2 regions of the Aeribacillus sp. FSL K6-2848 genome follow, and region 2 is predicted to be linked to the other one. Evidence: riboswitches for the same ligand, from Rfam matches in the RefSeq annotation. Region 2 holds a riboswitch; the other holds the start of a gene.
What was found. A riboswitch is a leader RNA that binds a small molecule or an ion and turns the genes downstream of it on or off. The one in region 2 is predicted to bind thiamine pyrophosphate.
Positions count from the first base shown of each region.

Region 1 (8,290 bases), 670 kb from region 2:
CATTCTTTTTCGAAAACGTCAAATAAGCTTTTTATAAACTTTATCTTTATAAAATTGAGATGCAGATGTGTTGAATATATTCCTTTTCTTCACGATTCGTTCCAATGCTAATTGTTTTTCCGACAGCTTTTGTTGTAATTTTTTCCTTTCTGCTTCATCTTCACAGCATTTTAGTAAATCTTGAATAGTTAATAGTTCCTTTTTCAAGTCATTTTCTTGATCGACCATACCGGCGTTTCTCAAAAGACGATAAGCCATTCGGAGTTCTTCCGGAATATCAGACAAATCGTCATGCGGGAGAGGCTTCCCCATCCCGGGAAGTTCTTTAAACTCTCCCTCTTCATATGCCTTTTTGATCCGATCCTCAGCAATTTGTGCAAATATATCCACGCTTCATCCTCCCTTCGACCGTTATGTTCGTTCTTTTTCTAAACGCTTTACCCGCTTTTTCATCGCTTTTGTTAAATATCCGCCTTTAAAAGAACGAATTTCATATGAGCTTAAAAACGCTTTTGGTTCTATTTCATTGACAAGGTTTAAAAATTCTTCCTCCCGAGACCGTTTGGCAACAACTTCCAAACGATACCTAATCGAATTCATTCCTTCTCCTTGAAAGACCGTAACCCCAAAACCAGCCTCCCTCAATTTTTTTACTAATCCGGAATTTTTATCCATTAAATTCACATTGTATGTTACATATCCAAAAGCCAGCTTTTTCTCCAGTTCACCGCCCAACAACAGCCCTGCACCAAAACCGATAATATATGCACTAATATTGTAAATATTAGATAAATCTTGAAAAACTATTCCTAAAGCGACAATATAAATCGCTGCTTCTAGCAAACCTATACCAGCAGCAGCCTTTGTTTGATTTTTCACTAACAAAATAGTTCGGATCGTCAATACTGGTACATACAATAATTGCAGCAAAAAAATAAAAATTGCTTGTAGAAACATGTTGCCTAGACACTCCTTTGTTCCATCATACTATAAATTATTTTCAAAAAGAAAGAGCTATCATAAACTCAAAATCTGAGATTTGAAACTACATTTTTACAATTCATCTTGATCTGTTATTATGCTTCGAAACTTCCTTTTTCATGCGAATAGGCTGGCGCTTGAAATACATCGCTGTTCTCCATACCCACTCCAACGGCCCTAATTGAAAATATTTAAACCAAATATGGCTGATGATAAGCTGCACGGCAAAAATTGCGAGTGCAAGCCAAAAACCGGCGAAGGGGTATACTTTACCGTACAATCCCAATCCGTAATGATAAAAAAGATATGTACAAATAACAGATTGCATGATGTAATTTGTCAATGACATGCGTCCAACAGGCGCAATCTTCTTAACAATTTGCCGACAGATTGGGTGAAAATATAAAAATATGAGAGAGATCACATAAAACAACATGAGAAATGGTGCACCGAACACCATGTAAAAACTATTTTCAGCGGTGACCGCAAAAATATTTAACGGAAGCCCAATGATAAGCCCGAAAAACCAGATGGCTGTTAATAACCTTCGATGCTTCTCCGGTTCTTGAAAAAGCTTTTGTTTCGCAAATATCATGCCAACTAAAAACATGCTGATATATGGGAGCATGTTTATTATATAGACAAGCGGTTGAAAAGGCCACATGCCAGACATAGACATGTAAAAAAGCCGATCATGAATACGCTGATGGAAAATATCAGTAAAACTTCCGTTTTGATATGAATGGATTGCGTTTCTTGCCTCCTCTTCCAGTAAGGCAGCCTGCTCTCTTTTTTGGACTAAAGCATCCTCACCATTGGATACAGCCGTCATCAAACCAATAAGGAGCAAATATAAACTAAATAAACATACAGTCCATACCAAAAGGGTTTTCCAGGAACACTTCCGGAAAAAAAGGAGAAGAAACCCCAGCACAGCATAATCCATTAAAATGTCTCCATCCCAAATGAAAAATGAATGAATTAGTCCAAATACAAAAAGCACCACCAGTCTGCGTATATATATAGAAACAAAGTTCCTGCCGTTTCCTAAAGCCCGTTCCTCCATGATGATGATTCCAAATCCGAACAATAATGAGAACATTGTAATAAACTTCATTTGTACAAATATTTCCAAAATATTTTTCGTTAGAAAATCCCATGTTCTCCATGTTTCAGTAAAAAAATTTTCGCTGCCTATTTGGTATAAATATACATCTGGATAGCTGAAATGCGCCATATTCACAAGTAAAATGCCAAATATCGCAGCCCCCCGCACCACATCCACTACTTCATAACGCTCACGTTTAAGATTCAAATCAAAACCCCCATTCTGAAAAAAGTTCTTATTGTTAACGCCCTTTTTTCATTACTTTTTGTCCAAAGGCTGCATTTCAGCTTTATCGTGTTTAAATTTATTTGAATATAGCGAAAAAAGAATGACAATTTTCTTATAGTCTATTATGATAGACATAAGATTCGAATATCAACAGATCCACAAGGGGAGCTATATGCTGAGAGTGGACGGATATTTCGTCCAGACCCTTTGAACCTGTTAGTTAATGCTAGCGTAGGGATGTGGAAGTATACTGATCCATGATACAGCCTTTTTCCCCCTTATGGATATTTGTTGATAGCAAATAATATACAGGGGGTTTTATTTTTGGAAAAAAATCGCTTATTACTATTAATAGAAGCAGCAATCTTTGCAGCATTGGCAGTTATACTTGATCTTCTCCCTTCCATTCAATTATCATCAGCCATTTCTATATCCATTGCCATGGTGCCTGTACTCATATTATCGTTTCGATCCGGTGCAAAGATTGGCTTCATTTCCGGCTTTTTATGGGGATTATTGCAAATTGTATTAGGTGATGCATACATCCTGACGCCTGTTCAAGGCTTCATCGACTATTTTCTAGCTTTTTCCTTTATCGGTTTAGCCGGTCTTTTCAGCAAAACTATCCAAAATAAGCTGAAAGATGGAAAGAAAAGCTCTGCTCTTGTTTTCATCATCTTTGGCGTCTTCATCGGAGCTTTTGCACGTTATTTTTGGCATTTTATCAGCGGTGTCTTTTTCTTCGGAGAATATGCACCAGAAGGAATGTCAGCGGTCGTTTATTCTTTGATCGTAAACGGCATTACGATGATAGGAGCGTTTGTATTATGCGCTGTCGTTACTGTTATTCTCATTATGGCGGCGCCAAGATTGGTTGTAAAATAAACAAAATCATCCTCTGCAAAACATGCAGAGGATAATTTTGTTTATAGGGTAAATACTTTCGTTTCAACAGTGTATTTTTTTAATTTTTCACGGCTTACATGAAAACCGATCCCCGGGTTATCAGGCAAGGCAATTTTTCCATTATAAACCGACATTTCCGGTTCAATAATATCTTCTTCCCAATACTTAGATGAACTGGATATATCTCCTGGCAGTGTGAATTGTTCAAGTGTCGCTAAGGATATATTATGGGCCCGTCCAATCCCTGATTCAAGCATCCCTCCGCACCAAACTGGAACATTTTGCTCTTTGCAAAAATCATGGATTTTTTTTGCTTCTGTCAAACCGCCAACACGGCCGATTTTTATATTCATAATTTTGCAGCTTCGAAGTTCAACAGCCTTTCGAGCATCTTCGAAGGAACAAATACTTTCATCTAAACAGATCGGTGTTTCCAATTCTTTTTGAAGTTTGCTATGATCCACAATATCATCGTACGCAAGAGGCTGCTCAATCATCATTAATTGAAACTCATCCAATTGTTTTAGATGATTTATATCTTTTAATGTATAGGCACTGTTCGCATCAGCCATTAAATCCAAGTTCGGAAAATGCTTCCGTATTTCCTTAACTACTTCAATATCCCAACCTGGTTTAATCTTTATTTTTACTCTCTTGTATCCTTCCTCCTGATACTGTTCAATAAGACTGATTAAATCTTTTATTGTTGGCTGAATACCGATGCTCACCCCAGCTTCAACTTCTTTTTTCATTCCCCCGAGAGCTTGTGAAAGAGGTATATTTTGCTGTTTTGCATATAGATCCCACACGGCACCTTCCAAAGCCGCTTTTGCCATATAATTTCTGCGAATAAAACGAAACGATTCAGCCAACTCACGAGGATGATGAAACGACGTCTTTGATAAAATTGGAATGAGGAAATCTTCGATCATGTGCACAGTTGTTTTCACGGTTTCTTCTGTATACCATGGAATGGAAAAAGCAACCCCTTCTCCAAAACCGGCTGCACCATCATCATCCTTTACTTCTACGATCAACAATTCGCGATCGTGAATGTCTCCATAGCTAGTAGAAAATGGGGCTTTCAAACGCATCTGTAATATATGCAAAACAATTTTCTTAATTTTTATCAATTAAGAGCATCTCCTTTTTTAAACAAGCTCTCAGCTAAGTTCGACAAAATCATTCCCATTCGCCAGAGGGCTCGATATTTCCCGGAAAATATTTCTTAAAATAGCGAATCCACTCGAACGTTTGTTTTACACTAATTATAAAATAAACGCTTTCTTAATGTAAAGGAGCAAGGGATTTCTTTATTTCCCTTATTGTTTATTGAACTGCAAAATCTCAAATAAATAATGAGATCATCGTAGAAACGAGTCTCATCATGAGATTAATTTTTCCACTCAATAGTTGTCTTCTTCTCTTTGTTGACTAGCAATTTAAAAACATCAGGTCTTGCATAATGCCCAACAGGATCAAAATCAAACTGGCTATAGGCGATTTGTTTCATATCCAGTTCTGCAATGATGATGTCTTCCTTGCCAAATACGGGCTCTGCCACATATTCGCCCAACGGTCCAACAATCGCGCTACCACCTCTGCTCATTACTTCAGGTGAAGAAGCAAGTTCATCATAACAAGCCAAATCTTTCGGATACATATCTTTTGTCACATATTGATTGGCAGACAAAACAAAGCATCTCCCCTCCAAAGCAATGTGGCGGATTGTTGACTGCCAAGTTTCCCTTGCATCAGCCGTTGGGGCAATATAAATTTGAATTCCTTGTGCGTACATCGCAGCCCTTGCTAACGGCATATAATTTTCCCAGCAGATTAGCGCCCCTATTCTTCCATAAGGGGTGTCAAACACTGGTAATGTGCTTCCATCCCCTTCCCCCCAAACAATCCGTTCTGCTGCAGTCGGTTTTAATTTGCGGTGTTTTCCTAACAACTGTCCGTCAGAATCGAAAAATAAAACAGAACAGTAAAGAGTCCCGCCGCTAAATTCATTATCCCTTTCTGTTACACCTATCACAAGGTAGACACCTGCTTTTCGAGCCGCTTCGCCCAGTTGTTCCGTCGTTTCGTCTGGAACAGCTACAGAATTGCTCCAGTATCTATACCAATCCTTCCTCCCTTCAGCCGAACGGCTCCCAATCGTTGTACCAAAAGATAAGCCTCTAGGATAAGCGGGAATAAAAGCTTCAGGAAATACAACAATCTTTGCTCCTTTTTCAGCAGCTTGATGTATGAGGCTAACCGCCTTTTTTGTCGTGGCGTCCCGGTCCATAATAACAGATGAGGCTTGTATAACAGCAACTTTAACCTTTTGTGCTCTGTTCGACATATTTTTCCCCTCCACCAAATCAAAAAATCTAAAGCAATCTTAAATGCCGAAGCTCATGAACCTTCAAAGTCATAACCTTCGGAAGTTGCACCCTATTCATCTTCCATAAAAAAATCTGCACAGGAAGGAAAACACTTTGAATAATCCTCTTTTTAAGCATAGAAGGGCCGGCCCATGAATTTGAGTTCAAAATAATTGGATTATGTTTTTCCATGAGAGCTTTTCATGTGATATCTCATCTGAAGTAATTTAATGATAATTTCTTAGCATGCTCCTTTGTACAATACAGCTGTGGCTGAGTGTCGAACTAACTATCAACACTTAATTCTATAGAAGCATTAAGCGTAAAATATGAGAAACGGTTTGAATTGGAGTATATTATTCATAATAAAAATGTTCAAAAATTTTTGGACCATCCAATCAAAGACTTTGTCAATCATCCAATTTCAATACTGCAACAGCCATTTATCCAAGACGAACCTTAAAGTGAAATAAATTTGCCGAAAATCGCACATCTATTTTAAGGGTTTTCAACTTCAAGTCAAAGAAAAAATCGGGCAGGACAGCTTTAAACATTGCGTCCATGTTACAAAAGATAATGATTTTTCAGCAGCGTTCAAATCATGTGCTAAAAACTCCAAGTTAAAATAAAAGTGGATGGGTAAAATGTTACTGAATTGGATGGGCATTATTCTTTCATCTAGCGTTATAATTAATGTTTGAACAGGTTCAAATTTTGATGAATATAACAACATTTTCGATTATGTTCAATAGGAACATTCTATAAATAAATAACAAAGAACCTGATTAACTTGCCATATTGCAGGAAGTGCCAAGCAGATCAAAAGGGTGAAGCATATGGACTGGAAACCGGATCGAAATGCAAAAAAGCCTATATATAAACAGCTGGCTGAATATATTGAAAATGGAATTGCGGATGGCACATTTCCCCCTGATAAACCGCTGCCTTCTGAACGGTTTTTGGCCAATAAGCTGCAAATAAACAGAAGCACAGTTGTGGCTGCATATGACGAATTAGAATCAAACGGACTTATCGAGAGAAAGAGAGGAAGCGGAACAACAATCAGCAAAGATATATGGGGCATGACAAAGAAGCGTGTACCAAGCTGGAATCGGTATATTGAGGCAGGATCGTTCTTGCCGAATTTGCCTGTGACCCAGAGAATACGCAAAGAGATGGAAGAGCATAAACTAATCAATTTAGCTAGCGGTGAATTGTCGGAAGATCTTTTTCCAATCGACTCCTTGCGAGAAATCATTTCGACACGGTCATTTATCGGAAGCCTGGGATATGATCATCCTCAAGGGAATGAGATATTAAGAAAAACTATCACAAAGCATGTGAAACAATATCGGAGAATTGAGACAAATCCGTCTTCCATTCTCATCACATCAGGAGCGCAGCAAGCTTTATATTTAATCGTCCAATGCTTATTAAAGCCGGGTGATGCGATAGCATTAGAAGAACCTTCGTATTATTACAGTCTCCCGGTCTTTAAATCAACCGGAATAAGACCTTTCTATTTACCAGTTGACAAAGACGGTATAAACCCGGATGATTTGCTTCAATTGCATAAAAAACATCGAATCAGGATGATCTTTTTAAATCCTGCTTTCCAAAATCCATCAGGTGCTTTCCTTCATAAAAACCGGCGGGAAAAAATATTGGAAATATCGTCTGAGTATGGAATACCGATTGTTGAAGACGATCCTTACAGTTTAACGTCCTTTAATGGGGAAGAGACCTACCCGCTAAAATCAATGGATGAGCATGGAAATGTCTTATATATCAGCTCATTGTCGAAAATTGTTGCTTCTGGTTTGCGAATTGGTTGGATTATTGGACCAAAGCCTGTGATTGAAAGATTGTCTGATGCCAAACAGCAAGTGGATTTCGGTCATGCCAGCTTTACTCAATGGATTGCCAATGATTTTCTGGAATCTGACGACTTCGATGCTCATATCAACTGCTTAGTCAAACGGCTCGAAAACAGAAGGGATCAAATTGTCAAAAGCCTTCGATTCTACTTAAAAGACGATGTTGATTTTTATATCCCGCAAGGAGGCATTCATTTATGGTGCAAAATAAAGAAAGACTTTAATGAGATCCAGCTGCTAGAAGAGTCGATCAAGCGCGGGGTTATTTATGTTCCGGGCTCAACGCTTGGATCAAGTACAAAATATGTCCGTTTTACCTTCGCAAGAGAAAATGAAGAAAATATAAATGAAGGAATAAAAAGATTTGCTGATGCATTTTATAATATTCAGCATAAATAAATTCCTATTTTCAGGTGATTATCAAAATTCTCTACCACAATGTAAAGAGACAGGGAGATGGTTTTATGTATAGTATGTTATTGACCGTAGGCATTATTATTTGTGTACTTGCACTCATTTTAACTGCGTTTATCGGAAAAGAAGTAGGAAAAAAAATAGAAACATATAAAGCGATCGGGAACAGTCCCCATGATGAACTTACAAGGTCAAGGGAATATGAAACAAGCTCCTTTCGCAATGTTCGCTCGTTGACATGGATTTATACCTTATTGTTCATTGTCATCCTCATTGTATGTCTTATTTTTCTGTTTTAATGCTAAAGAAACGAACCTATGCAAACAATAATGAACTAAATATATTTAAACCTAAATCCTCGACTAACCCTTGCTAACGAAATGACGTTTAGCATGGTTGTTAGT
Region 1 covers NZ_JBBOQQ010000001.1:3,647,529-3,655,818, forward strand. The annotation lists gene NSS70_RS17665 (DnaJ family domain-containing protein) at 19-390, opposite strand; gene NSS70_RS17670 (DUF2179 domain-containing protein) at 412-957, opposite strand; gene NSS70_RS17675 (DUF418 domain-containing protein) at 1,061-2,296, opposite strand; TPP riboswitch at 2,469-2,572, shown strand; gene thiT (energy-coupled thiamine transporter ThiT) at 2,642-3,202, shown strand; gene menC (o-succinylbenzoate synthase) at 3,244-4,353, opposite strand; gene NSS70_RS17690 (carbon-nitrogen hydrolase family protein) at 4,617-5,573, opposite strand; gene pdxR (MocR-like pyridoxine biosynthesis transcription factor PdxR) at 6,432-7,871, shown strand; gene NSS70_RS17700 (hypothetical protein) at 7,937-8,185, shown strand.
Region 1: linked by a shared signal. The riboswitch ahead of thiT (energy-coupled thiamine transporter ThiT) and the one ahead of thiC (phosphomethylpyrimidine synthase ThiC) in region 2 are both predicted to bind thiamine pyrophosphate.

Region 2 (8,290 bases):
GGTTGTCCTTTTTCAACATACATTTTTGCTATAACAGCTTCCTTCGCGGCCACTAAATGCCTCGGCCCCTCCACTTTGCTTTTTTGCTCTTTTTTCTTTTCGGCTACTTCCAGAGAATATGTCGTTCCTTTTAATTTGACACCGATCCATGTTATATCATCTATTTGGCTCATCAAACGATTTTGAACTGTTTGATTGCTCGATGTCAAAAACTGAAACGTCCCTCTTTTAATTCCTATTTTGTCCAATTCTTTTTGTATTAAATGCTCTGTTTTCGGACTAGCCCCTTTTATTTCAATATGCCAAATCATGTTGGATAAAAGAAATGTAATGGCAATGAACAGAACAATTCCAATAACAAACCCAAAATTTCTCCATGATTTTTTTAATAAAAATGGAAATCCTATCCTTTGGTGAAAGGTGCACTTACATTCATGTTTACGAACTACTTTTCGTAAAGCCTGTACATCTTTAAGGCGTATAAAAAAAGAAATTGCACCGTTTTCCAGCCGCTTTACATTTATTGTGACAATGCCAAGCCGCGTGCAATCGTTCAACATTCTTTCTGAGCCGGTTCCTTCCGCTATTACCTGAACGAAGCCTGTAAAATATAACAACCAATTGTTCCGCATCCCGATCCCCCTACTGATCAATATATAATACTTGTTCAATTTTCCCTTCTACAAGGAGCTCTTCTGGCAATATCGCTTTCATCACAAAATCGCTTCCTTTAATGAGCATCTGGCCTTGCTGCAGCAGAACTCGAATCTCTTTATCTGTAAAAGAAAGCAGTCCTTTATGATTTTCTATATATATATGCAATGTACCGATCATCGTAACACGGGGAAGATCCATCATGACGTCAGCTGGTATTTGCAATCCTTCTGTCAATATGCTTTTTATTCGCTGATGCCATTTTTTGCCCATAAAAGAACCCCCTTCATCCTCATATTTATGAGAGACAAAAGGGGATTAACACCATTAATTCATTTATTTTATGAAATTCGACCGATGGGGCTTTTTGGATCGGGGTTCATCTAAAATGACGCTCCAAATGACTCCTTTTGCAGCTGAATGCATGTGTAAAGCTGATGGTTTCTGTTTTTTATTTTTATTATGAAAAGATTTCATATTCGATTTGTCTTTTTCAGCTTTTTTTAGTTGGCTGGATAGGCCTGTGTGTACATTTTGAATTTGATTCCATTCATTTGGAGGGCTTGTCGAAACATTTTTTATCCTTTGTTTCGTTTGTTTTGCAACTTGTTTCCTTTTTTTCTGCTGCTCTTGATCTTTTTTATTTCTGCCAAACAAAGAAGAAATAATCCCGATTAAAATAAAAATGAACAGTGGATTTTCAAATATTTCCATATGACACCTCCTTTGATGGGCAGAAAGATCATTCTTCTTCATCACCAGCAGAGTTTTTTGTCATTTTTCCGATAGAATCACGCATATTTGTATCAGCGGTAATGTTTTTGATGTTCATATAATCCATAACTCCAATATTTCCTGATTTTAAAGCTTCCGCCATTGCAAGCGGAACTTGCGCTTCCGCCTCAACAACTTTTGCCCGCATTTCTTCAACTTTAGCGCGCATTTCCTGCTCTCTTGCCACCGCCATCGCCCTGCGTTCCTCCGCTTTAGCTTGCGCGATGTTTTTGTCCGCTTCCGCTTGATCTGTCTGCAGGATCGCACCGATGTTTTTGCCGATATCAACGTCCGCGATGTCGATGGATAAAATTTCAAAGGCTGTTCCTGAATCGAGTCCTTTGTTTAAAACTGTTTGCGAAATCATATCAGGGTTTTCCAGCACTTTTTTATGATCATCAGAAGAACCAATGGTGCTGACAATTCCTTCACCTACACGTGCGATAATCGTTTCTTCCCCGGCACCACCAACAAGCCGGTCAATATTGGCTCGCACCGTGATGCGGGCTTTTGCTTTCACTTCAATTCCGTCCATGGCAACCCCTGCAATAAACGGGGTTTCGATTACTTTCGGATTTACGCTCATTTGAACGGCTTCAAGCACGTCTCTTCCCGCTAAATCAATCGCAGCACAACGTTCAAAGCTCAATTCAATATTAGCTCTTTCAGCTGCAATTAATGCGTTGACAACTCGATCGACATTTCCTCCTGCCAAATAATGGCTTTCCAATTGATTCGTTGTGACATCAAGGCCGGCTTTATGCGCTTTAATTAACGGATTGATCACTCGACTTGGAATGACTCTGCGCAGCCTCATTCCAATAAGAGTCAAAATACTGATGCGAACGCCAGCTGCCAGAGCTGAAATCCAGAGCATAATCGGCACAAAAGAGAACAAGATGCCAAGCAAAATAAGACCTAATACGATAAGACCTAGTAAAAGAAAAAATGTTACGTCCATGTGATATACCTACCTCCTATTCATTTTCATTAATAGCTCTTACAACAATTCGTGAGCCTTCTACTTTAACAATTTTCACTTTTTTTCCTTTCTCAATATACGTTCCTTCTGTCACAACATCCAATCTTTCCTCTCCATCGGTCATTACTGTTCCTGCCGGTCGTAAAGCAGTCACAGTTACACCCGTTTTCCCAATTAAATCTGTACGATTTTGATTGGATACATAACCTTTCTCCGTGCTGATTGAATCATTTAAAATAATTTTTTTAAACCATTTCATACGCTTACCAATCACCTTTGACATGATGAATATTGTGAATATCGAAATGGAACCGGCAATAAAAAGAGAAACCGCCATATGTCCTATATGATCAGCTGCTAAAAATAAACTTAAAAGGACTGAAAGAAAACCGATTGCTCCAATAATTCCTCCTGGAACAAACAACTCTGCAATTATAAGCAGTACCCCAAGCACGAACAAAACAACCGTTTCCAATCCCGCAAGCCCTGCAATAAAATGACCGAAGAAAAACAAAAACAGTGCCAATAGTCCAATAAAACCAGGAATGCCAAACCCAGGAGTGTACAATTCTAACACAAACCCTAAACCGCTAATCGTTAATAATATCGGAATGGTATACATGTTTGTTACAAAACGGGCTATTTTTTCAGCAAACGTCTCCTCAGTCTCCTGGACTTTTGCACCTTCCATTCCGATCGATTTCAAAAGCTTTGCCCGGCTTTTGGCGATGCCTTCACCATACCCGACTTCCATCGCTTGTTTTGCTGTTAATGTTAGTAATTCTCCTTTTTCTGCACCATATTCGGGCATATCCAAGCTGCTGTCTACCATCGCCTCAGCGAACATAGGGTCTCTGCCATGAACCTCAGCAGCATTTCTCATCTCTGCTTTCCAAAACGATTGCACTTTTACTTCTGCAGCATTGCCATTGGAGTCAATGACAGCCGCTGACCCAATGGTACCGCCAGGATGGTAATATATTTGATCAGCCCTTAATGCTATATAAGCCCCTGCGGAAATCGCATGTTTATTTACATAAGCGATTGTTTTGATATCTGTATCCATAATCATTTTGCCTATTTCTATCGCTGCCTCTAAAGCACCGCCAGGAGTGTTCAATTCAAAAACAATGACATCCGCCTTTTCTTTTTCCGCCTCCTGAATGGATCGTTTAATAAAATGCACCAATCCTTTTTCAATTGTATTTTCAATCGGAATAAAATAAACTGTTTTCCCTTCAGCTGATTTGGCATCAAAAGACGCACAAATAATCGACAAGATGAGCAGCAGAGCGCAAATAGCGAAAAACTTATTGTTTGATTTCAGGCCTCTCCCCCCTTATTTTTTGCCTAATATTATTACGGACAATTGTGCAGAAAGTTTCAAAAATCAACAATTCTGCAAACAAACATGAAACGAAAAAATATTTTCATTATTTTTCATATTATGTTACTATTAAAAAAAATATATAACCATCTACTAGGGGTGTCCAATTAGCTGGACTGAGAGAAGAACGCGCCTGAAGTTCTTCAACCCTTTGAACCTGATCTGGATGATGCCAGCGTAGGGAAGTAGGTAGCGGGAGTATTTTATTGCCTTCTTTTTCTATATTGAATTGATCGGGTTCGTGCTAAAGCGAACCCGTTTTTATTTTTCACGTCCCATCTCCCCTCCTATTTTTCTATGCACATCTTCAGATAAAAAAATGGAGGAGGAGAAAAATGAAACATTATTTCGAAAACATGCAGTTTCCAGCAAGCAAAAAAATTTATGTGACTGGGTCGAGACCCGATATTCGGGTTCCGATGAGGGAAATTCAATTAACTCCCACGAAAACGGAAGCGGGAACGTTTGAAAATGAACCTGTAAAGGTTTATGACACGAGCGGTCCCTATACAGATCCTGATTTTCAGGCAGATATTCATAAAGGTTTGCCGGCTGTGCGCAAACAGTGGATTTTAGACCGTCATGATGTTGTAGAATATGACGGGCGCCAGGTAAAGCCTGAAGATAATGGATTTCGCAATTGGGAAGATCACAATATTGCCACACCTTTTCATCGAAAGCCTTTCAAAGCAAAAAAAGGTGCTGTCGTTACACAAATGCACTATGCAAAAAAGGGGATCATCACCCCAGAGATGGAGTTTGTGGCGATTCGTGAAAACATGGATCCTGAATTCGTTCGTCAAGAAGTCGCTACCGGCAGGGCCATTATTCCGTCCAACATTAATCACCCGGAAAGTGAACCGATGATCATCGGCCGGAACTTTCATGTAAAAATTAATGCCAACATTGGCAATTCAGCTGTAACATCGTCAATCGAAGAAGAAGTTGAGAAGATGCTTTGGGCCATCCGCTGGGGCGCTGACACAATTATGGACCTGTCAACAGGAAAAAATATTCATGCAACAAGAGAATTTATCATCCGCAACTCGCCCGTGCCGGTTGGAACCGTCCCGATTTACCAAGCGCTCGAAAAAGTAAATGGCGTTGCTGAAGAGTTAACATGGGAAATTTACCGTGATACATTAATTGAGCAAGCAGAACAAGGGGTCGATTATTTTACTATACATGCCGGCGTGCTGCTTCGCTATATCCCTTTGACCGTCAAACGGACGACCGGAATCGTATCCCGCGGCGGTTCGATCATGGCGCAGTGGTGTATGGCGCATCATCAAGAAAACTTTTTATACACTCATTTTGAAGAGATTTGCGAAATTTTAAAAACATATGATATTGCCGTTTCATTAGGTGACGGCTTGCGTCCCGGATCTATTCGAGATGCCAATGATGAAGCGCAATTTGCCGAATTGAAAACGCTCGGTGAATTGACGGAAATCGCCTGGAAACATGATGTCCAAGTCATGATCGAAGGCCCTGGGCACATTCCGATGCATAAAATTAAAGAAAATGTTGATTTAGAAAATGAAATTTGCAAAGGGGCTCCTTTTTATACCCTCGGTCCATTAACAACCGATATTGCTCCCGGCTATGATCATATTACGTCAGCCATTGGAGCAGCCATGATCGGCTGGTACGGAACGGCCATGCTATGTTATGTAACTCCGAAAGAGCATTTAGGCCTTCCCAATAAAGAGGATGTGCGCCAAGGTGTTGTTGCTTATAAAATTGCAGCCCATGCCGCAGATTTGGCAAAAGGGCATCCAGGCGCCCAAATAAGGGATGATGCTTTATCAAAAGCCCGTTTTGAATTTCGCTGGAACGACCAATTTAATCTTTCTCTCGATCCTGAACGGGCACGCGAATATCATGACGAAACTTTGCCGGCAGAAGGAGCGAAAATTGCCCATTTTTGTTCTATGTGCGGTCCAAAATTTTGCTCGATGAAAATTTCCCACAATTTAAGAAAAATGGCCGGTTCAAGTGATTCTGATTTCGTTCAGGAAGGTTTGAGGCAAAAAGCAAAAGAATTTATAGAGGGCGGGTCATCCCTTTATCGATAAATAATTTTCAAACTAATGCTCCTAGAAGCTTTAATGGCTTCCAGGAGCTATTCATTCATTAAACGTTTGATCAATCCCGCTGGTTCAATCGGAGCTAAACTTTTATGATATTCATCCACTTTCGATAAAAATTTTGATAGCTGCTTAGATTGCAGCGCTCGAATAATGGAGGCCGAAATATTTGTTTCCTCTTGCCAATTTCGAAAATCAAACACCATCCCGAATTTCGTTAATTTCTCCAAATTTATTTCTTCCTGTCCTGGAAGAGTGTGGTATACAAATATAGGAATTTTTTTGTATAAACATTCGCTGATTGTCACACCCCCGGGCTTTGTCATGATAAAATCGACGCGATTGTACAGATCGTTCATTTGTTCTCTTGAAGAGATGTAAGGTAAAGGAGTAATTCGTGGATGGTTTTGTTTTATTAATCGATCATAAAGCTTTCTGTTTTTTCCGCATAACACCATATAATGGATATCATCATCGCGGCTGATTTTTTCCGTTATCTTCTCTATTGAACCGACGCCTGAACTTCCTCCCGAAATTAATCCTCGATAAAAGCGCATGCTATGTACATGTTCATCTTTCCTTTTTGTAAAAGTTGGGTGAATAGGAATCCCTGTAACAAAAATCTGTTCTTTTTTTATACCTTTTTCGAGCAAATAATCTTTCATATATGAGTGACCGACAAAATGATAGTCAATTTCTCTTTTTCCCCAAAGGTGATGAATAAAAAAATCTGTGTATACATTGATAACAGGGATGTTGATTTGAGAAGAGGCTTTCAGCCTGGCAAGCAAGTAGGAAGGAAGAGCATGGGTACAAACAATCATTTTCGGATTCAATTCATCAATGATCTTTTTTAAATGCCGGAGAAAAAGTGCCTCATAATGGAAAAACCTTTTGGCGCTCTTTTGTTCCGCGAGCACTGACCTGTGGTACATATGGCTGTATGATTTAGGAAAACGGCCAATCCATTGCAAATAAAAGGAAGATATCAGCCTTTCTATTTTTCCAAATTTCGATGACAAAAGGTCCATTTTTTCGCAATGAATGTCAGGATCAAGCCGTAACAACCCTTCCATTAGGGCATCAGCTGTTTGATGATGGCCTGAAGGTATGGTCAAAAAAGGAAGATATAAAATTTTTTTCATATCGCTCACCATTGTTATTGATGGAGTTCTTTAAAAGTTTTTTCTTAATTTCTCATGGCTATTCGAAAAAAATTTTTTATAACAGTAGATGAGCAAAATCACTAACATAAATTTACATCGAAACAAAAAAGGAGACATGAACCCGATTCCTTGGTTAGAATAGATGTGCCAACAAACCATTCACACAAGGAGGTTCATGTCTCATGAATAGATTAGCACATCATCAAGGAATCCACAAGTTTTTCACGATGTTGGGGTTGGCACTTTATTTTTCAAAACCTGTCATGAAGCATCTCGTTCATATCGTGGATGCGATGATCACGAAAGGCTTTTCTGGAACGTTGACCGATCTTCATCATTGGAGCTTTCACCCCAATCATCGAACGACACTCAGCCATTTTTTCACGAAAAGCCCTTGGGATGAAGAGACGCTGCTTGGCAAACTCCAGCAATGGATGCTTCATCGTGTCGAACGGATCGCCAAACAGAAAAATCAACCCCTTTTTGTTTCGATCGATGATACGATTTGCCAAAAAATCAAGCCTTCGTCACGGGCAACGCACGCCATTCAAGTATAATGTTTTTCTTCCCAGTAAAAGTCATCCCAGCCTTCGTCACGGGCAACGCACGCCATTCAAGGGTGTGATTGGCACTATTCTCACACAGAGAAAAAGTCGATCTGGGGACATTCTCTTGTTTGGCTCATGGTTCATACGATGACCCAGGCTTTTCCCTTTGCGTTCCGCCTCTACGACAAGGCGGCTGGGAAAAGCAAGGGGGAACTCGCGATCGAGATGCTTTCTTCTTTGGATGTACGCCGTCCCGTTTATGTGCTGATGGATTCGTGGTATCCATCGCAAGCGCTCGTGGAAGCCTGTCTGAAAAAAGGATTTCACGTCATCGCGATGCTCAAAACGAACCGGATTCTCTATCCGAAAGGCATCGCCATCCAAGCCAAACAGTTTGCCCGCTATATCGAACCGAACGACACCCATCTCGTCACGGTGGGAGAAGAGCGTTATCGCGTGTATCGCTACGAGGGATCGCTGAAAGGTCTCGATGATGCCGTTGTGTTGTTGGCTTGGAAAGCCGATCAGCCGATGACACCCGAACATCTTCACTGCGTCTTGAGCACCGACCGGGAGCTAAGCGATGAAGAGATCTTGCGCTACTATGCCCAACGTTGGTCGATCGAATGCTTTTTTCGACAAGCGAAAGACCAGCTGAAGCTCGATGGGTACCGTGTTCGTCATCGTCG
Region 2 covers NZ_JBBOQQ010000001.1:2,973,533-2,981,822, forward strand. The annotation lists gene yqfD (sporulation protein YqfD) at 1-632, opposite strand, end outside; gene yqfC (sporulation protein YqfC) at 643-927, opposite strand; gene NSS70_RS14380 (hypothetical protein) at 991-1,368, opposite strand; gene floA (flotillin-like protein FloA) at 1,397-2,389, opposite strand; gene NSS70_RS14390 (NfeD family protein) at 2,406-3,689, opposite strand; TPP riboswitch at 3,883-3,998, shown strand; gene thiC (phosphomethylpyrimidine synthase ThiC) at 4,133-5,875, shown strand; gene NSS70_RS14400 (MGDG synthase family glycosyltransferase) at 5,923-7,032, opposite strand; partial or broken gene NSS70_RS14405 (IS701 family transposase) at 7,236-8,290, shown strand, end outside.